One region of the Streptomyces sp. NPDC029169 genome, then DNA from elsewhere that is predicted to be linked to it. Evidence: riboswitches for the same ligand, from Rfam matches in the RefSeq annotation. Region 1 holds a riboswitch; each other region holds the start of a gene.

Region 1 (4,204 bases):
CTGGATCTTCAAGAAGGTCTACTCGTCCATGGACCGCGTCCTCGTCCACTCCGCCAGCTTCGGCTCGAACGCCCAGGCGATGGCCGCCGGGCTCGCCGTGCTCTCGGTCATGGAGAACGAGGGGACGGTGGCGCACGCGCGCCGGATCGGCGAGCTGCTGTCCTCGCGCCTGAGGGAGCTCGTGCCGCGCTACGAGCTGCTGCACGAGATCCGCGGGCGCGGGCTGATGATCGGGATCGAGTTCGGGCGGCCCTCGTCACTCGGGCTGCGCAGCCGGTGGACGATGCTGCAGGCGGCCCGGAAGGGTCTCTTCGCACAGATGGTCGTGGTGCCGCTGCTCCAGCGCCACCGGATCCTGACGCAGGTGTCGGGGGACCATCTGGAGGTGATCAAGCTGATTCCGCCACTGATCATCGACGAGGCGGACGTGGACCGCTTCGTGACCGCGTTCACGGCCGTGATGGACGACGCCCACGGTGGTGGCGGGCTGATGTGGGACTTCGGAAAGACGCTGGTCAAGCAGGCGGTCGCGCAGCGCTGATTCCCCGAGCGTGATCCGATCGTCCGGGCCGGCCGGTCCGAGCCGGTAGAGGCGCAGAGCCCCGTCGCCGAGCTGTGCCTCGGCGGCGGCGCCCCGCATCTGCGCTGAGCCATTCGAAAGGGGCCGATATGTCCGATTAGGGTCACGCCTCGACGACGAGGCGCTCGCGCAGCCGCGCGCGGGTCTCCGGGGCGAGCTTCAGGCCGTCGGTGAGGTAGCTCTCCACCGTTCCCCAGGTCTGCTCCATCGTCTCGAACGCGGCCCGCAGATACTCCACCCGCGCGTCGAACAGCGGGCTGATCAGCTCCATCACCTCGGGCGACATCGCGTCCGCGGAGGTGGAGCTGCGGCGCACCTTGTAGCGGCGGTGCGGATCGTTCGACTTCACGTAGTCGGCCTCGATCGCCTCGCGCTCGACACCCACCGCGAGCAGCGAGATGGCGATGGACAGGCCCGCCCGGTCCTTGCCGGCCGCGCAGTGCATGAGCGCGGGGACGCTGTCCTCGGCCAGTGCGTGCAGGACGCGGCTGTGCTCCGCCGTCCGCTCAACCATCATCTTCCGGTACGAATTGGACATTCGCTCGGCCGCCTTGCCGTCACCGAGGATGCCGCGGAGCTGCTCCAGCTCGCCGCTCCTGACCAGCTTCCAGAACTCCTTGCCGTCGGCCGGGTCGTTGAGCGGGATGTTCACGTTCCGTACACCGGGAAGTTCGACATCCGGGCCCTCTATCTTGAGGTCGGCCAGATTGCGGAAGTCGAAGATCGTGTGGAGCCCGAGGGCCGAGAGGAATGCGGCGTCCTCCTCGGTGGCGTGCGCGAGGTGGCCACTGCGGAAGAGGCGTCCGAATCGCACCGAATTGCCGTCCACGGTCGGCAGTCCGCCCACGTCCCGGAAGTTGCGTACCCCGGTGAGCTCGGGTTCGGTCGACGGGACCTGCGGCAGCTGCTGCGTCACGAGTGCTCCTGAAGGTTGACGGATCGAGATCACTTCCGGATCGATTCCTCGGGCAATCATCCCGGGTGGCGCGGCCCCCGTGCACCCCTGGGCAGAGGAATGGGTGTTCTGTCCGAATTGGGCCGTTAGGTATAACGCGCCCTGGTTGCAGGGGAGATGGGATTCGGTGCGTGAGCAGCGTCATATCAGTGACGGAACGTGCCTGATCGTCTTCCGTAATCCCCTTACCGGAAAAGGAAATCGAGGTTCCGTCATCCACGGAGGGTGACCGGAATTCGGCGTAAATATCACGCCCCGGATTGCGAAGAGAAACCGGCGGCTTGTTCGCCTCGACCCGCTCGTCTAGCGTCACCGTCACTCCGGTCGGACCGCCGAATCCTGCCACCGTCCGGAATCCGCACCCACCCACGTACGGCAGGAGCGGGGGACCCAGGTAGTACGCCGTTCCGGTCGTGCCGGACGGCTCGGGGTAAAGCCGCGTGAAAACGCGGCCGGACATCTCCAGTCCGAACCCGACAGCTCACCTCGCAGGCGACGGAGAGGAATTCGCCATGCCCGCGAAGGGTAAGCACCGCCGTCCCAAGGTCAACCCGATCACGCGCGGATTCGTCGCCGCCGGTACCGGTGGCGCCGTCGTCGCCCTGCCTCTGCTCGGTGCGACCGGAGCCCACGCCGCCGACAAGGCCGCCCCGTCCGTGACGCCCGAGCAGGCCGTCGCCGCGGCCCCCGCCGCTCCTGCGAAGGCCGCGCCCGCCAAGGCCCCGGCCGCCAAGCCGAAGACGTACTCCGTCGTCCCCGGCGACTACCTGTCGAAGATCGCCGCCGAGCACCACCTCGCGGGTGGCTGGAAGAAGCTCTACGCGGACAACCGCGAGGTCGTCGGCGAGAACCCGTCGCTCATCTTCCCCGGCATGAAGCTCACCCTCGGCGCCAAGTCGAAGGCGAAGGCGGCGCCCAAGGCCCCGGCCCCCAAGGCCGCCCCGAAGGCCGCGCCCAAGGCGGAGAAGTCCTCCACCGGCTCGGGCGAGTCCCGCAGCTCGCGCTCCACCGAGCGCAGCACGGTGGAGTCCACCCAGGCCGCCCCGGCTGCTCCGGCCGCCCCCGCGCAGACCTCGTCCTCCGGCTGGGTCGCCCCGGTCGGCGGCGGCGTCTCCACCCCGTACCGGGCCTCCGGCTCGATGTGGTCCTCCGGCTACCACACCGGTGTCGACTTCATGGCCTCCTCCGGCACCTCGGTCAAGGCCGTCGGCGCGGGCACCGTCCACTCCGCCGGCTGGAGCGGCGCCTACGGCAACGAGGTCGTCATCCAGCACGCCGACGGCACGTACTCCCAGTACGCGCACCTCTCCTCCCTCTCCGTCTCCGCGGGCCAGACCGTCTCCGGCGGCCAGGAGATCGGCCTGTCCGGCTCGACCGGCAACTCCAGCGGTCCGCACCTGCACTTCGAGATCCGCACCGGACCGAGCTACGGCTCGGACATCGACCCGCTGGCGTACCTTCGCCAGCACGGCGTCGGTATCTGACACACCAGCAGCACCCCGCAGGGGCCCGGCACTTCCGTGTGCCGGGCCCCCGCGGCGTATTCCGGCTTGGTGGAATCTTGACCGGTGGCGTATATCACCCGGCGTCAACCCTTCCTTACGGTCGCGTAGGTCACATCCGTAAGGGAAAGATGTGCTCCTGTGGCAGACGATTCGAGATCAGAGAACACGCACGCATTCGGGTCGTACGCGGCGATCGGCGACAGCTTCACCGAGGGCGTGGGCGACCCCGGGCCCGACGGGAAGTACGTCGGCTGGGCAGACCGTTTCGCGGTCCTGCTCGCCGACCGACTGCCGGAGCACGACGCATTCCGTTACGCCAACCTCGCCGTACGCGGCCGGCTTCTCGACCAGATCGTGGAGGAGCAGGTCCCCAGGGCGAAGGAGCTCGGCCCCGACCTGGTGAGCTTCTGCGCGGGCGGCAACGACATCATCCGCCCCGGCACCGACCCCGACGACGTCGCCGAGCGCTTCGAGCGCGCCGTCGCCGATCTGACGTCGGCCGTCGGCACGGTGATGGTGACGACCGGCTTCGACACCCGCGACGTCCCCGTCCTCAGGCATCTGCGCGGCAAGATCGCCACGTACACGGCCCACGTCCGGGCCATCGCCGACCGCTACGACTGCCCGGTCCTCGACCTGTGGTCGCTCAAGTCCGTGCAGGACAGGCGGGCCTGGGACGACGACCGGCTGCACCTTTCGCCCGAGGGTCACACCCGGGTCGCGCTGCGCGCCGCCCAGGTCCTCGGCATGGACGTACCGGCCGACCCGGACCAGCCTTGGCCGCCGCTCCCGCCGCGCGGCACGCTGGAGGTGCGCCGCGACGACATCCACTGGGCCAAGGAGTACCTGGTCCCGTGGATCGGCCGGCGCCTGCGGGGCGAGAGCTCGGGCGACCACGTGGCCGCCAAGCGCCCCGACCTCATGCCGCTTTAGTCACCGGGAGGACGCCGGGATCCGCTCCAGGACACCGCCCGCGAACACGTCGTACAGCGGCAGCGTCTCCAGATGGACGTAGCCGATGTGGCAGTCGCAGACGGCGAGCGGACAGGCGCGCGGGCGCAGGGCGGCACGGTACGAACCGTCGTACAGGTTGCCGAGCTCGGCCTTCACGAAGTGGCAGCGGCGCACGGTCCCGTCGCCGTCCACGGAGATCACCGACTCACC
Region 2 (4,204 bases), on a different contig from region 1:
GCACGACTGGCGGGAGCGGATCGGCCGGGAGGCCGACGAGGCCGTCAGCGTCCACGAGCCGGAGTTCTTCTACGCGATCGGCCAGTTCTACCAGGACTTCTCACAGACCTCGGACGAGGAGGTCGTCGCCTGCCTGGAGCGCCACCACGCCGGTCAGGGCTCGGGCGCCGAGGACCCGGAGGTGCGCATCCCGGCCGGGGAGGTGCAGGTCGCGGGCCGCCTCGTGGTGCCCGACGACGCCCCGGGTGTCGTGCTGTTCGCCCACGGCAGCGGCAGCAGCCGGCACAGCCCCCGCAACCGGGCCGTCGCCGAGAGCCTGAACCGCGCCGGTCTCGGGACGCTCCTGTTCGACCTGCTCACCGAGGACGAGGCGGCCGACCGCGCCAATGTCTTCGACACGGAGCTACTGGCCGACCGGCTGGCCCGGGCCACGCACTGGCTGGGCCGGCAGCCCGGCCTCGACGGGCTGCGCACCGGCTACTTCGGAGCCAGCACCGGCGCCGCGGCAGCGCTGTGGGCCGCGGGCGACCCGCTGTCCGAGGTGGCCGCCGTGGTCTCCCGCGGCGGCCGCCCGGACCTCGCCGGACCCCGCCTCGCCCAGGTACGCGCCCCCACACTGCTGATCGTGGGGGGCCACGACCCGCTCGTACGCGACCTGAACGAGGAGGCCCAGCGTCAACTCCGCTGCGAGAACCGGCTCGTCGTCGTTCCGGGCGCCGGCCACCTCTTCGAGGAGCCGGGCACGCTGGAACAGGTCGGCGAACTCGCCGCCGGCTGGTTCGCCGACCACTTCTAGAGCCGGTGCCTCAGGAGCGGCTGTCAGTACGGCCCGTTGACGTTGTCGATCGAGCCGTAGCGGTCCGCCGCATAGTTGCAGGCCGCGGTGATGTTGGCGACCGGGTCGAAGAGGTCCATCGAGGTGCCCGGCACGTGGTAGGCCAGGAACGTCGGCTCGATGACCTGGAGGAGACCCTTGGACGGGGTGCCCTTGACGGCGTTGGAGTCCCAGAGGTTGATGGCCTGCGGGTTGCCGGAGGACTCGCGCATGATGTTGCGGTGGATCCCCTCGTACGAACCGGGGATGCCGTACTGCGCCATGACGTCCAGCGACTCGCGGATCCAGCCGTCCAGGTCGTTGGTGTAGCTCTTGGCCGCGGGCTTGGCGGCGGGGGCTGCCTTGGCAGCCGGGGCGGCCTTGGCGGGGGCGGCGGCCCGCTGCGAGCGGTCGGCCCGGTCCGTACTCGACTTACGGGCCGAGGACTTCGGCTGCGACGCCGGCTTCTTCGGAGCACTCACGGACTTCCCGCGAAGGGTGAGTTCGAGCCCGGGGTGAATAAGTGACGGGTTGTCACCGACAGCTTCGCGATTCGCCCGGTACAGGGCCTTCCAGCCGCCTCGAACATTCTGTTCGTCCGCGATCACGGAAAGGGAGTCGCCGCGGACGACGGTATAGGTCTTGGGGGCGGAATTCTGCGCGGTGGGAATCGATTCCGCGATCTTCGCGGGCGCGCTGAAGACGGTCTTCTCGACGGGTGCCGTCTTGGGGGCCGCGCTGGGCGCCGCGTGCGCGGTGGCCGTGGCGACGAGGGGGAGGGCCAGTGCGGCGCCACCCGTGCTCGCGAGGGCGATACCGCGGGTGAGGGGACGTCGCTTGGGGCGCCGGTGCTTACCGTGAGCGGGCATGAAGGATTCCTCTCCGGCGCCTGCGGGGTGAGCTGTCGGGTTAGGGCTGGAGCTGCCCGGCCGCACGCGTGCGGCTTCACCCCTAGCCGCTCCGGGAATCCGGACCGGCGAAAAAACTGGGTCCCCCGCTCCTGCCGACGGGTAAATGGGGGGTTTATCGGACGGTGGCAGGATTCGGCGTTCCGTCCGGGTCGAGGTGACCGTAGGCGAGAAATGTCGACCGGAACAAGACTCGGCACGGGTGGGCAATGTGTACAGAATTCATCGCCGCGTTTCTCGCGGCCCCGACCGCGCCGAACTTCCTTGCGGTACAAGGGAAGGGGGGTGCCCCGAGGGCCGCAGGCAGCCCCACGTGATTCATGTCACCCGGGAAGCCAAAACGGTCATTCCAGGAAATTCAGCTGGGTCGAGAAAAGGGACACAAGGGCGTGTAAATACCCTTGTGTCCCTTTTGGCTGGAACTGTGGGAATACGTTCAGCCCGTGATGCTCGGGGCCCCCGTCTCGATGTGACCGGTGTAGCGGCGCGACCAGGTGCCGTCGATGTCGGCGAGGATCGTGAAGTCGTACCAGCCGTTGCTGTACGCGACGGCGTTGAAGAAGTCCTCGCGGGAGGAGCTCGCCGGGACCGTGTACGTCCAGGGCCCGTCCGTGCGATAGGCGTCCGAGCGGATCGTGAAGGTCACCGGCCCGGCGGAGGTGTTGGTCATCTTGAACCAGATCGCCGTCTTCCCGGTGCCGGGCTCGGTCGCGAACCGCGCCGCCACCTCGATCGCCTTGCCCGCCTTCGAGGCGTCGCCGATGAAGCGCCGCAGGAAGCGGTTGGGGCCCATCATCGAGATGTCGTACTTGCCCGAGCCGGAGCCGAGCCCGATGTTGAAGTAGTCCGTCGACGTGGCACCCGGGTCGACCGTGTACTGCCAGGCCGCCGTGTCCCGGTGCTGGTGCGGGTGGATCGTGAAGTGCGCGGCCCGCTTCGCCTGCGCGCCCTGGTTCGTCATCGAGAACCAGGCGAGGATCTTGCCCGCCGCACCGAACTCGAACCGGTCGAGGTTTCCGTTGACCTGGTACGGCACGGCGCGCGCCGGGCGGCTGCCGGACTCCTGCGCGGGCAGGGCATTGTCCTGCGGCACCGGGTTGGGCAGCGGGCCGCAGGTGGACTGCCCGATGACCCTGGCGGTGGACGGGAGGCCCGAGGGGACGCCGTACACCGGATGCGCGAAGTCGAAGACACCCGTCAGGTCGCCGGTCACCTTCCGCCGCCAGGCGCTGATGTTCGGGCAGGTGGCGGGGGTGCCGAGGGCGGCCGTCCAGGTCTCCATGAAGCGCAGCACGGACGTGTGGTCGAAGACCTCGGAGCTGACCCAGCCGCCGCGCGTCCAGGGCGACATGACGATCATCGGGACGCGGAAGCCCAGGCCGATCGGCACGCCGTCGATGTACTCGCCGGGGGTGCCGGGCGGGGCGACCGGCGGCGGCACGTGGTCGAAGAACCCGTCGTTCTCGTCGTAGTTGAGGAACAGTACCGTCGAGTCGAAGACCTCGGGGTTCGCGGCCAGTGCGCGGTAGACGAGGTCCACGAAGTGCGCGCCGTCACCGGGCGGGGCGTAGGGGTGCTCGGAGAACGCCTCGCTCGCCACCACCCAGGAGACCTGCGGAAGGGTCCCGGCGACGACGTCGGCGCGGATCGCGGCGGCGATGTCGTCCGGAGTGGAGCCGGTGACCTTCGGCACCGAACCCATCCCGCGGTCGTACAGCGGGTCGCCGGGCCGCGCGTCGGTGAACTTCTTGAAGTATGCGAGGCCGTTGTCGCCGTAGTTGTCCTGGGCGTTCTGGTAGACCTTCCAGCTCACGCCGGCCCGCTGGAGCGCCTCGGCGTACGTCTCCCAGGTCAGCCCGGACTCCTCGCCGCCGTCCTTGCTGGCGGCGTCGATCTTGCCGCTCCACAGGAAGGTGCGGTTGGGCCCTGTGGCGCTGAGCGCCGAGCAGAAGTACGCGTCGCAGACGGTGTAGTTGTCGGCGAGGGCGTAGTGGAAGGGGATGTCGCCGCGGTCGAGATAGCCGAGGGTGCGGGTGTTGCCGACGCCCGTGACCCAGTTGTCCATCCGGCCCTTGTTCCACGCCGCGTGCTGGGAGGTCCAGCTGTGCGGGAGGTCGCCGTTGCACTGGGCCAGGGTCTCGCCGTCGACGCCGCCCGCCGGTGGGGTGGCGCTCAGCTTCCACGGGTACTGCCGGCCGCCCCAGTTGGGCTGGTTGAAGGTGCCCCAGCCGCCTGGGGTGTTGCCCGCGGCCCGGTCGCCGAAGCCGCGGACGCCGCGCAGCCTGCCGAAGTAGTGGTCGAAGCTGCGGTTCTCCTGCATGAGGATCACGACGTGCTTGACGTCGGTGATGGTGCCGGTCGCGGCGGCTGCGGCGGCCGACGCCGTGCCCGTGGGCAGCGCCGCGCCGGCCGTGAGGCCTGCCCCGATCCCTGCCCCGATCCCGACGAATCCCCTGCGGCTGATGGAAGTCAATGCCCCGCC
Region 3 (4,204 bases), on a different contig from region 1:
AGCTGACGGACCAGCTCATCGATTCGTTCGCGGCCAACGGCACCGCCGACCTCATCCACGAGTTCGCCTTCCCGCTGCCCATCTACGCCATCTGCGACCTGCTCGGAGTGCCGCGCGAGGACCAGGACGACTTCCGGGACTGGGCCGGGATGATGATCCGGCACGGCGGAGGGCCGCGCGGCGGGGTGGCGCGGTCGGTCAAGAAGATGCGCGGCTATCTCGCGGAGCTGATCCACCGCAAGCGGCTCGATCCCGGCGACGACCTGATCTCTGGGCTCATCAAGGCCTCCGACCACGGCGAGCACCTCACCGAGAACGAGGCCGCCGCGATGGCCTTCATCCTTCTCTTCGCCGGCTTCGAGACCACCGTCAACCTGGTCGGGAACGGGGTGTACGCCCTGCTTCGCCATCCCGACCAGCGCGCCCGCCTCCAGGCCTCGCTCGCCGCCGGGGAACGGGACCTCCTGGAGACCGGCGTCGAGGAGCTGCTGCGCTACGACGGGCCGGTGGAGCTGGCGACCTGGCGGTACGCCATGGAGCCGCTGACGATCGGCGGGCAGGAGATCCCGGCCGGCGACCCGGTCCTCGTCGTGCTGGCCGCCGCCGACCGCGACCCGGCGCGCTTCGACGAGCCGGACACGCTCGATCTGTCCCGGCGCGACAACCAGCACCTCGGCTACGGGCACGGCATCCACTACTGCATCGGCGCCCCGCTCGCCAGGCTCGAAGGGCAGATCGCGCTCGCGACGCTGCTGACTCGCCTGCCCGACCTGCGACTTGCCGTCGATCCTGCCGATCTGCGGTGGCGCGGCGGGCTCATCATGCGTGGATTGCGCACGCTTCCTGTCGAGTTCGCACCAGTTGCGAACTGACGGGTCGTCAAGACTGTGACTTTTACGTGATCTCCGCTGCATCGACTTGTGACTGACGTTCGAATGCCGCTACGTTCACCGTCACCTCAGCAGTCACGCGAAAGGCAGCTCCGCATGCGCTCCGGGAACGGACGACACCGCAGACCCCGCCAGGCACCCGCCATCGTCGTCGCCGCAGGCGTGACGGGATCGGCCCTCGCGCTGCCCCTCCTGGGTGCGGGCTCGGCCTCCGCCGCCGATGCCGCGACCTGGGACCGCGTCGCCGAGTGCGAGTCGGGCGGCCTGTGGAGCGCCCACTTCGGCAACGGGCTCTACGGCGGGCTCCAGTTCACCCAGGAGACCTGGGAGAGGTACGGCGGTCTGGCGTACGCGACGAGCGCGGACCTCGCCAGCCGTGCCCAGCAGATCGCGGTGGCCGAGAAGGCGTTCGCCGCGGGTGACACGCAGTGGGCGACCTGTGCCCCGATCGCCGGGCTCACGAAGGGCGGCGCCACGCCCGATGTCGACCCCGGTCCGGCCGTCACGCCGGTGGAGCCCACGGGTCCGCTCCCGGAGTCGAACCGGACCGTCGGCCTCCCGGCCGACTCCGAGGCCTCTTCCAGTCCTTCCTCCAGCCCCTCGGCCGCGCCCGCACAGCCGGACGCCTCTGCGACCCCCGGGGCCCCGTCCCCGACCGTCACGCCGTCCGCGCCCGTGACCGAGGGCACCGGCAAGCACCGTGGTGACGCCGCCCCGGAGGAGACGGGTCATACGGACAAGGCGCCTGAAACGGGCCGACATGCCTCCCCGTCCGATGTGCCGGCACCTGGCGCGGATTCGATGAATCCGGACGGCAGTAGGGACACTCCGGACAACAGGGCTTCTCGGAACATTCGGGACGCTATCGGCGAATACACCGTCAAGCCGGGCGACAACCTCACCGAGATCGCCCAGGAGAACGAGCTCCCGGGTGGCTGGAGTGCCCTCTACGACGCCAACCGCGCGACGGTGGGCGACGACCCCGACCTCATCCTCCCTGGCCAGAGCCTCGACCTCGACATCGACCTCGTGAGCGAGACAGCCCCGAAGTAGGGGCAGTTCGGGGTCGTATGTCCGGTTCTGTTCAAGTGAGACATGAGTCTCTTTGTCTCAACTGGCGCGCCTCGTCCGCAAACTCTGCTTCCGTCACCTCTCACCTGCGTAAACACCCTTCGTCCCGAAGCGAGTAGGGGCGTTTTGTCCCCCATGGGCGTCTTTGAACTTCCCCCGGGTCTGTGTCTACGGTCGTCACCGCTCGCCACCGCGGGCCCCGTCGACCGGTACGCCGAATCCTGCCGTCGGCCGATGGGAACAGTCGTCGCGTCATGCGCCGAAGGCAGGAGCGGGGGACCCAAGGTAAGTGCCGTCCCCGGCCGTTGAGACAGACGGCCGACGGACCGGCTTGGGGTGAAGCCGCGCGCTGGGTCGCGCGGCCGGGCAACTCACATGGCCCGAACCCGACAGCTCACCTCGTAGGCGTCGGTGAGGAGAAGTCCCATGCTGTTTTCCGCCAAGGGCAAACACCGTCGTCCCTCCAAGGCCACCCGCGCCGTCGCCCTCGCCGGTGTCGCCGGTGTCGCCGTCGCCGCCCCGCTGATGACCGCCGGGTCCGCCTCGGCCGCCACCACCTCCGAGTGGGACACCGTCGCCCAGTGCGAGTCCGGCGGCAACTGGTCCATCAACACCGGCAACGGCTACTACGGCGGCCTGCAGTTCGCCGCCTCCACCTGGGCCGCCTACGGTGGCACCGCGTACGCCGCCACCGCCGACCAGGCCTCGAAGTCGCAGCAGATCACGATCGCCGAGAAGGTCCTGGCCGGCCAGGGCAAGGGTGCCTGGCCGAGCTGCGGCGTCGGCCTCTCCAACGCCGCGTACGACGGCGGCGCCGCCGAGCAGAGCGCCCCGCAGCAGCCGGAGCGTCAGGCCGAGCAGCCGACGACCCGCAGCGAGCAGCGGACCGCCCCGAAGGCCGAGTCCAAGAAGGCCGAGTCCAAGAAGACCGTCACCACCCCGGCCGGCAAGAAGGTCAAGAAGGGTGACGGCGAGTACAAGGTCGTCGCCGGTGACACCCTGAGCAAGATCGCCGCCGCCCACGACGTCAAGGGCGGCTGGGAGAAGCTCTTCGAGCTCAACAAGGACGTCGTCGAGGACGCCGACCTGATCTACCCGGGCCAGCAGCTTCACCTGAAGTGAGCCCGGCGGCTCGTGTGAGTCCGGCGGCTCACACGGGTCCCACGACCCTCCCGCGGTGACCACCCCGGTCCGGAGCGACTCCCCCCGTGCGCTCCGGGCCGGGGTTCCGCCCGTTCAGCGTTACCCATGAGTAGGTACGGGTCTTTTGCCCCCGGATGCATGCCCTTGGGTCCTTTTTCGTCCCAGGGGGCGGGCGCCCGGCTGGCTGGAGCCCGGGAGCCGGTTAGGCTCTTGTCGCAAGGCCGAAGCGACTTTGCATCGCAGCGTCACATCCAGCGTCACATCCCAGAAGGAGATGCTCGTGCCGTCCATCGACGTCGTCGTAGCCCGGGAAATCCTGGACTCCCGAGGCAACCCCACGGTCGAGGTCGAGGTCGGCCTCGACGACGGCAGCACCGGCCGTGCTGCCGTTCCGTCCGGTGCCTCCACCGGTGCGTTCGAGGCCATTGAGCTCCGTGACGGAGACAAGAACCGCTACCAGGGCAAGGGCGTCGAGAAGGCCGTCCTCGCCGTGATCGAGCAGATCGGGCCGGAGCTCGTCGGCTACGACGCCACCGAGCAGCGCCTGATCGACCAGGCCATGTTCGACCTGGACGCCACGGACAACAAGGCCTCCCTCGGCGCCAACGCCATCCTCGGCGTCTCCCTCGCCGTCGCGCACGCCGCGTCCGAGGCCTCCGACCTCCCGCTCTTCCGCTACCTCGGCGGCCCGAACGCGCACCTGCTGCCCGTTCCGATGATGAACATCCTGAACGGCGGCTCGCACGCCGACTCCAACGTGGACATCCAGGAGTTCATGATCGCGCCGATCGGCGCGGAGTCCTTCTCCGAGGCCCTGCGCTGGGGCACCGAGGTCTACCACACCCTCAAGTCCGTCCTGAAGACCAAGGGCCTGTCCACCGGCCTCGGCGACGAGGGCGGCTTCGCCCCGAACCTGGACTCCAACCGCGAGGCGCTCGACCTCATCCTGGAGGCCATCAAGCAGGCCGGCTACGCCCCGGGCAAGGACATCGCGCTGGCGCTCGACGTCGCCGCTTCCGAGTTCTACAAGGACGGCTCGTACGAGTTCGAGGGCAAGTCCCGCTCGGCCGCCGAGATGACCGAGTACTACGAGGAGCTCG
Region 4 (4,204 bases), on a different contig from region 1:
GTGCAGGCGCCGGCTGAGCCGGGAGCGGTGTCTGGTCCTGGGACTCGCGCTGATGGGCGGGGCGTTCCTGCTGCCGGTGGCCGTGCCGGGACTCGGGGGCCTGCTGCTGTGCGCGGCGGTCCTGGCCGTCGCGAACGCGGTGCTGTACCCGTACGAGATGGACACGGTCGTCGCGCTCTCGGGCGGGCGGTGGGTGGCCACCCACTACGGGCTCTACAACACCGTCTGCGGGATCGGGATCACGCTCGGGAACCTGGGTACGGGTGTCCTGCTCGACGTCACGGGGTGGTCGGCGACGCCGTGGCTGGTGCTGTGCGCGGTCGGGCTCGTGTGTGCGGGCGCGGTACGGGCGCTGGGGCGGGGCGGGCGGCTGGGCGGGCGGCTGGGCGGGGGTGGATGACGCGTCGTAGTTGAGCCCGGTGTCCCCCACTTGGCCGAGTGGGGGTCGCCGCGCGGCGCGGCTCCCGCCACCCTGGGGAGGGCGCGGTACCGTCCGTCGCCGTCGCCGCGTACGGACCGGGCAGGAGAGCACAGGTGGGGCAGGGGCAGGGGCAGGGTCAGGGACGAGGACGGAACCAGGGACGGAACCAGGGGCGGAACCAGGGCCGGAACCAGGGACGGAATCAGGGACGCAGCCAGGGGCGGAACCAGGGCCGGAACCAAGGGCAGGGGCGGGGAGAGCCGAACGGGCGCCCCGGGCCGCGCGCCGAGCAGGCTCGCCGGTTCATCCGCGCCCTGCCCCCGCTCGTCATCCTCGGCGGTGTCGTCTTCGACCTCTCCACCCCGCCCTCGTACACGGCCTCCCCGATGTTCTCGGCCGCGCCGCTCATCGCGGCCCCGTTCTTCTCGATGCTGACGACGCTCCTCACCGGCATCGCCGCGGTCCTCGCCGGCGTCGGTCTGCACGTCTACAACGACACCGTCACCGATGTCCCCTCCCTTATCGAGATGTTGACCGTCGTCACCGTCGCCGGCCTCGCCCTGCTCATCAACGGGGTCGTCCGGCGCAGCGGGCAGCGGCTCGCCTCGGCGCGGGTGATCGCCGAGACCGCGCAGAAGGCCGTCCTGCCGACGCCCGCCGAGCGGATCGGTGGGCTCCACGTCGCGGCCCGCTACGAGGCCGCGCAGGCGGACGCGTTCATCGGCGGCGACCTGTTCGCCGTCCAGGACACGCCGTACGGGGTACGGCTCGTGGTCGGCGACGTGCGGGGCAAGGGGCTCGACGCCGTCGAGGCGGTCGCTGTCGTGATCGGCGCCTTCCGGGAGGCGGCCGAGCAGGAGGCGACCCTGGAGGGCGTCGCGCAGCGCCTCGAGCGGGCGCTGGCCCGGGAGGGCACGCGCCGCTCCGGCCTCGACGCCTTCGAGGGGTTCACCACCGCAGTCCTGGCCGAGATCCCGCGCGGGCGCGGGCGCGTACGGGTGGTCAACCGCGGCCACCCCGAGCCGCTGCTGCTGTACGCGGACGGGGGCGTGGCGCTCCTGGAGCCGACCGAGCCCGCGCTGCCGCTCGGCATGGGCGAGCTGGCCGCCTGGCCGGACCGGGCCGACGAGGCCCCGTACCCGCCGGGCGCGACGCTGCTCGTCTACACCGACGGTCTCTCGGAGGCGCGCGACGCCTCGGGGGCCTTCTACGAACCGGCCGAGCGGCTCGCCGGGCGGATCTTCCCGGGGCCGGAGGAGCTGCTCGACGCGCTCGTCGACGACGTCCGCCGGTACACGGGCGGCGGCGCCCAGGACGACATGGCGCTGCTGGCGGTGAGCCGGCCGGGGGCGGGGCAGCCGGAGCGGCGCCGCACGATGCCGGTGGTGCCGTGACCACCCGTACGTGACCACCCGTACGTGACCATCCGTAGTGGAGAGGTACCGCTGCGATAACAATTGACGCACCGTCAGTTCCCAGGTCCCGGCAAAGGTCCGTACTGAAGCGGGATCAAATCGGGCTGTACTGGCTCAATCTCGCGAATGATCAACCGGAACGGCTTGGAATCCGGCCCTCGTGTCTATTAACGTTCGATAACGCAGCGCGGTCGTCCCAGCCGTCGCAAGAGACGGCACCGTGCGCACGCGCCGAATCCTGAAAAGGAACCGGGGAACCACCACTTGGGGTGAATCGGGCACCGTCGCACCCGTGCGGCACAGCCCGTAGGAGACCTTCCTGCTCCGAACCCGTCAGCTAACCCGGTAGGCGAGAAGGAAGGAAAGGAGCACGCCTCCGTGGCGTCCAACACCCCTGCCCCCGAAGCCCACTTCGATGCGTTCGGTGCCTCGGGCACCGCCGGGACGGACGACGACGCGACGGCGTGGGGGGAGTGGAACCCCACCGAGGACTCCCTGCGGCAGCAGTCCCGTTCGGGTGGCCGCCACCGCGTCGTGAAGCAGCGCTCCGGCTTCGCCCGCTCCTCCACCGTCCTCGGCGTCGGTGTCATCGCGGCCGTCGGCGCGGGCGGCATGGCGACCGCCCAGGACAAGGCCCCGGTCTCGATATCGCTCCCCGACCTCGACCTGCCGGACGCCTCCGAGCTGCCCGGCGTCGGCGAGCTCATCTCCGACGAGGACGGCGCGGACGGTACGGACGGTTCGGGCTCCGGGACGAACAACCCCCAGCCGCTCACGGCGAACCTCGCCCTGCCGGCCGACAGCGCCGGGCAGGCCGGGGGCTCCTCCGCCTCGACGGCGGACGCCGGTGAGGCGCTGCGTGCCCGCATCCTCCAGCAGGCCGAGCAGCAGCAGGCCTCCGCCGACGCCGCCGAGAAGGCCGCGGCGGAGAAGGCGGCCGCCGAGAAGGCCGCGGCGGAGGCGGCGGCCAAGGCGGACGCGGCCGAGAAGGCGGCGGCCGAGGCGAAGCGGAAGGCCGAGGAGGAGGCGGCGGCGAAGGCCGAGGCGGAGCGCCTGGCGAAGCTCGCCGCGAGCTACGCGCTGCCCACGTCCTCGTACACCCTCACCTCCACCTACGGCCAGTCCGGCTCCATGTGGTCCTCCGGCTACCACACCGGCCTCGACTTCGCGGCGCCCACCGGCACCCCGATCAAGGCGGTGCACGGCGGCACGATCAAGTCGGCGGGCTGGTCCGGCTCATACGGCTACCGGATCGTCCTGGAACTGGAGGACGGTACGGAGGTCTGGTACGCGCACCTGTCCTCGATGACGGTGAGCGTGGGCCAGTCGGTGGGCACCGGCGACACGATCGGCCGCGTGGGCGCGACCGGCAATGTGACCGGCCCGCACCTGCACCTGGAGGTCCACACCCCGGGCGGCGACGGCATCGACCCGGCGGCCTGGCTGGCGAGCAAGGGCCTCTCGGTCTGATCCTCTGACGCGGCGCCGGGCGGCGGGGTCGCACCCTTCGCGTCGCAGGGCCTGCCTCAGCTCCGGTACGGGTTGTAGCCGCCGTAGTCCAGGTACTGCGGCGGCGCCCACACCCGGCCCGTCGCCCGGGCCGCGTAGGTCAGGGCGGGGGAGGCGACCGGTTTGCGCTGCCAGAGGTGGTGGAGCAGCTCCTGCTCGCGCGCCGTGAAGTCCGGGACCGGCGCGCCGCGCTGGGCGCGGTGGCGCAGGAAGGCGAGGGTCGTCGCGAACGCCTCGTACTCGTTGACCGTGGTGGCGGCCGGCTTGCCGTAGGCACGGCGGGCGTAGTCGCGGGCCATGGAGCGGGCCCGCATCGAGGAGAGCGCGAGCGGCTCGGCGGGCGAGAGCCAGCCGGCCGCCGCGTACGCCGGGAGCTGCCCGGATATCGTGCGCAGCTCCCGCTGCCTGCTCCATATCGCGAGCCAGGTCAGCAGGCCGAAGGCGGGCACCATGAGCATGCCGTAGACCAGGATGAAGCCGAACGGGCCGAGGAGGGTCGCGGAGCCGTTCCACAGCGCATGCATGAGCATGGCGAGGAGCAGTCCGGCAAGGGGCAGCAGCGTCCGGCGCACCCGCAGGAACCTCCGGCGGGAGGTGGCGAGGGCGGCGAAAGCGAAGCCGAGGCCGGTGAAGACGGTGAAGAGCGGATGCGCGAACGGCGACATCACGATCCGTACGAAGAAGGTGCCCGCGGTCATGGAGCCGAGGCCGTCGGAGCCGAGATCCTGGTCCTCTCCGAAGGCGTTGCCGAGATAGAGGATGTTCTCGGTGAAGGCGAAGCCCGTGGCGGTGAAGCCGGCGACCACGACGCCGTCGACGAGGCCGGTGAAGTGCCGCCGCCGGAAGAGGAATATCAGCA

The links. Region 1 has a riboswitch for cyclic di-AMP ahead of ACZ4VI_RS03435 (M23 family metallopeptidase). Riboswitches for the same ligand answer to the same signal wherever they lie in the genome.
Region 2: it holds a riboswitch for cyclic di-AMP, as region 1 does, so the genes downstream of both, ACZ4VI_RS25715 (transglycosylase SLT domain-containing protein) here and ACZ4VI_RS03435 (M23 family metallopeptidase) in region 1, are expected to answer to the same signal.
Region 3: it holds a riboswitch for cyclic di-AMP, as region 1 does, so the genes downstream of both, ACZ4VI_RS18025 (transglycosylase family protein) here and ACZ4VI_RS03435 (M23 family metallopeptidase) in region 1, are expected to answer to the same signal.
Region 4: it holds a riboswitch for cyclic di-AMP, as region 1 does, so the genes downstream of both, ACZ4VI_RS16915 (M23 family metallopeptidase) here and ACZ4VI_RS03435 (M23 family metallopeptidase) in region 1, are expected to answer to the same signal.

Annotation. Positions count from the first base shown of each region.
Region 1 covers NZ_JBVHXA010000001.1:792,883-797,086, reverse strand. The annotation lists gene ACZ4VI_RS03445 (aspartate aminotransferase family protein) at 1-541, shown strand, start outside; gene ACZ4VI_RS03440 (tyrosine-protein phosphatase) at 684-1,496, opposite strand; cyclic di-AMP (ydaO/yuaA leader) riboswitch at 1,889-2,043, shown strand; gene ACZ4VI_RS03435 (M23 family metallopeptidase) at 2,048-3,019, shown strand; gene ACZ4VI_RS03430 (SGNH/GDSL hydrolase family protein) at 3,179-3,973, shown strand; gene ACZ4VI_RS03425 (STM4011 family radical SAM protein) at 3,974-4,204, opposite strand, start outside.
Region 2 covers NZ_JBVHXA010000015.1:128,017-132,220, forward strand. The annotation lists gene ACZ4VI_RS25710 (phosphoribosyltransferase family protein) at 1-796, shown strand, start outside; gene ACZ4VI_RS25715 (transglycosylase SLT domain-containing protein) at 820-1,683, opposite strand; cyclic di-AMP (ydaO/yuaA leader) riboswitch at 1,686-1,845, opposite strand; gene ACZ4VI_RS25720 (phosphocholine-specific phospholipase C) at 2,159-4,195, opposite strand.
Region 3 covers NZ_JBVHXA010000008.1:233,667-237,870, forward strand. The annotation lists gene ACZ4VI_RS18015 (cytochrome P450 family protein) at 1-872, shown strand, start outside; gene ACZ4VI_RS18020 (transglycosylase family protein) at 987-1,943, shown strand; cyclic di-AMP (ydaO/yuaA leader) riboswitch at 2,209-2,384, shown strand; gene ACZ4VI_RS18025 (transglycosylase family protein) at 2,388-3,083, shown strand; gene eno (phosphopyruvate hydratase) at 3,379-4,204, shown strand, end outside.
Region 4 covers NZ_JBVHXA010000007.1:367,957-372,160, forward strand. The annotation lists gene ACZ4VI_RS16905 (MFS transporter) at 1-400, shown strand, start outside; gene ACZ4VI_RS16910 (PP2C family protein-serine/threonine phosphatase) at 535-1,815, shown strand; cyclic di-AMP (ydaO/yuaA leader) riboswitch at 2,056-2,203, shown strand; gene ACZ4VI_RS16915 (M23 family metallopeptidase) at 2,215-3,306, shown strand; gene ACZ4VI_RS16920 (PrsW family intramembrane metalloprotease) at 3,363-4,204, opposite strand, start outside.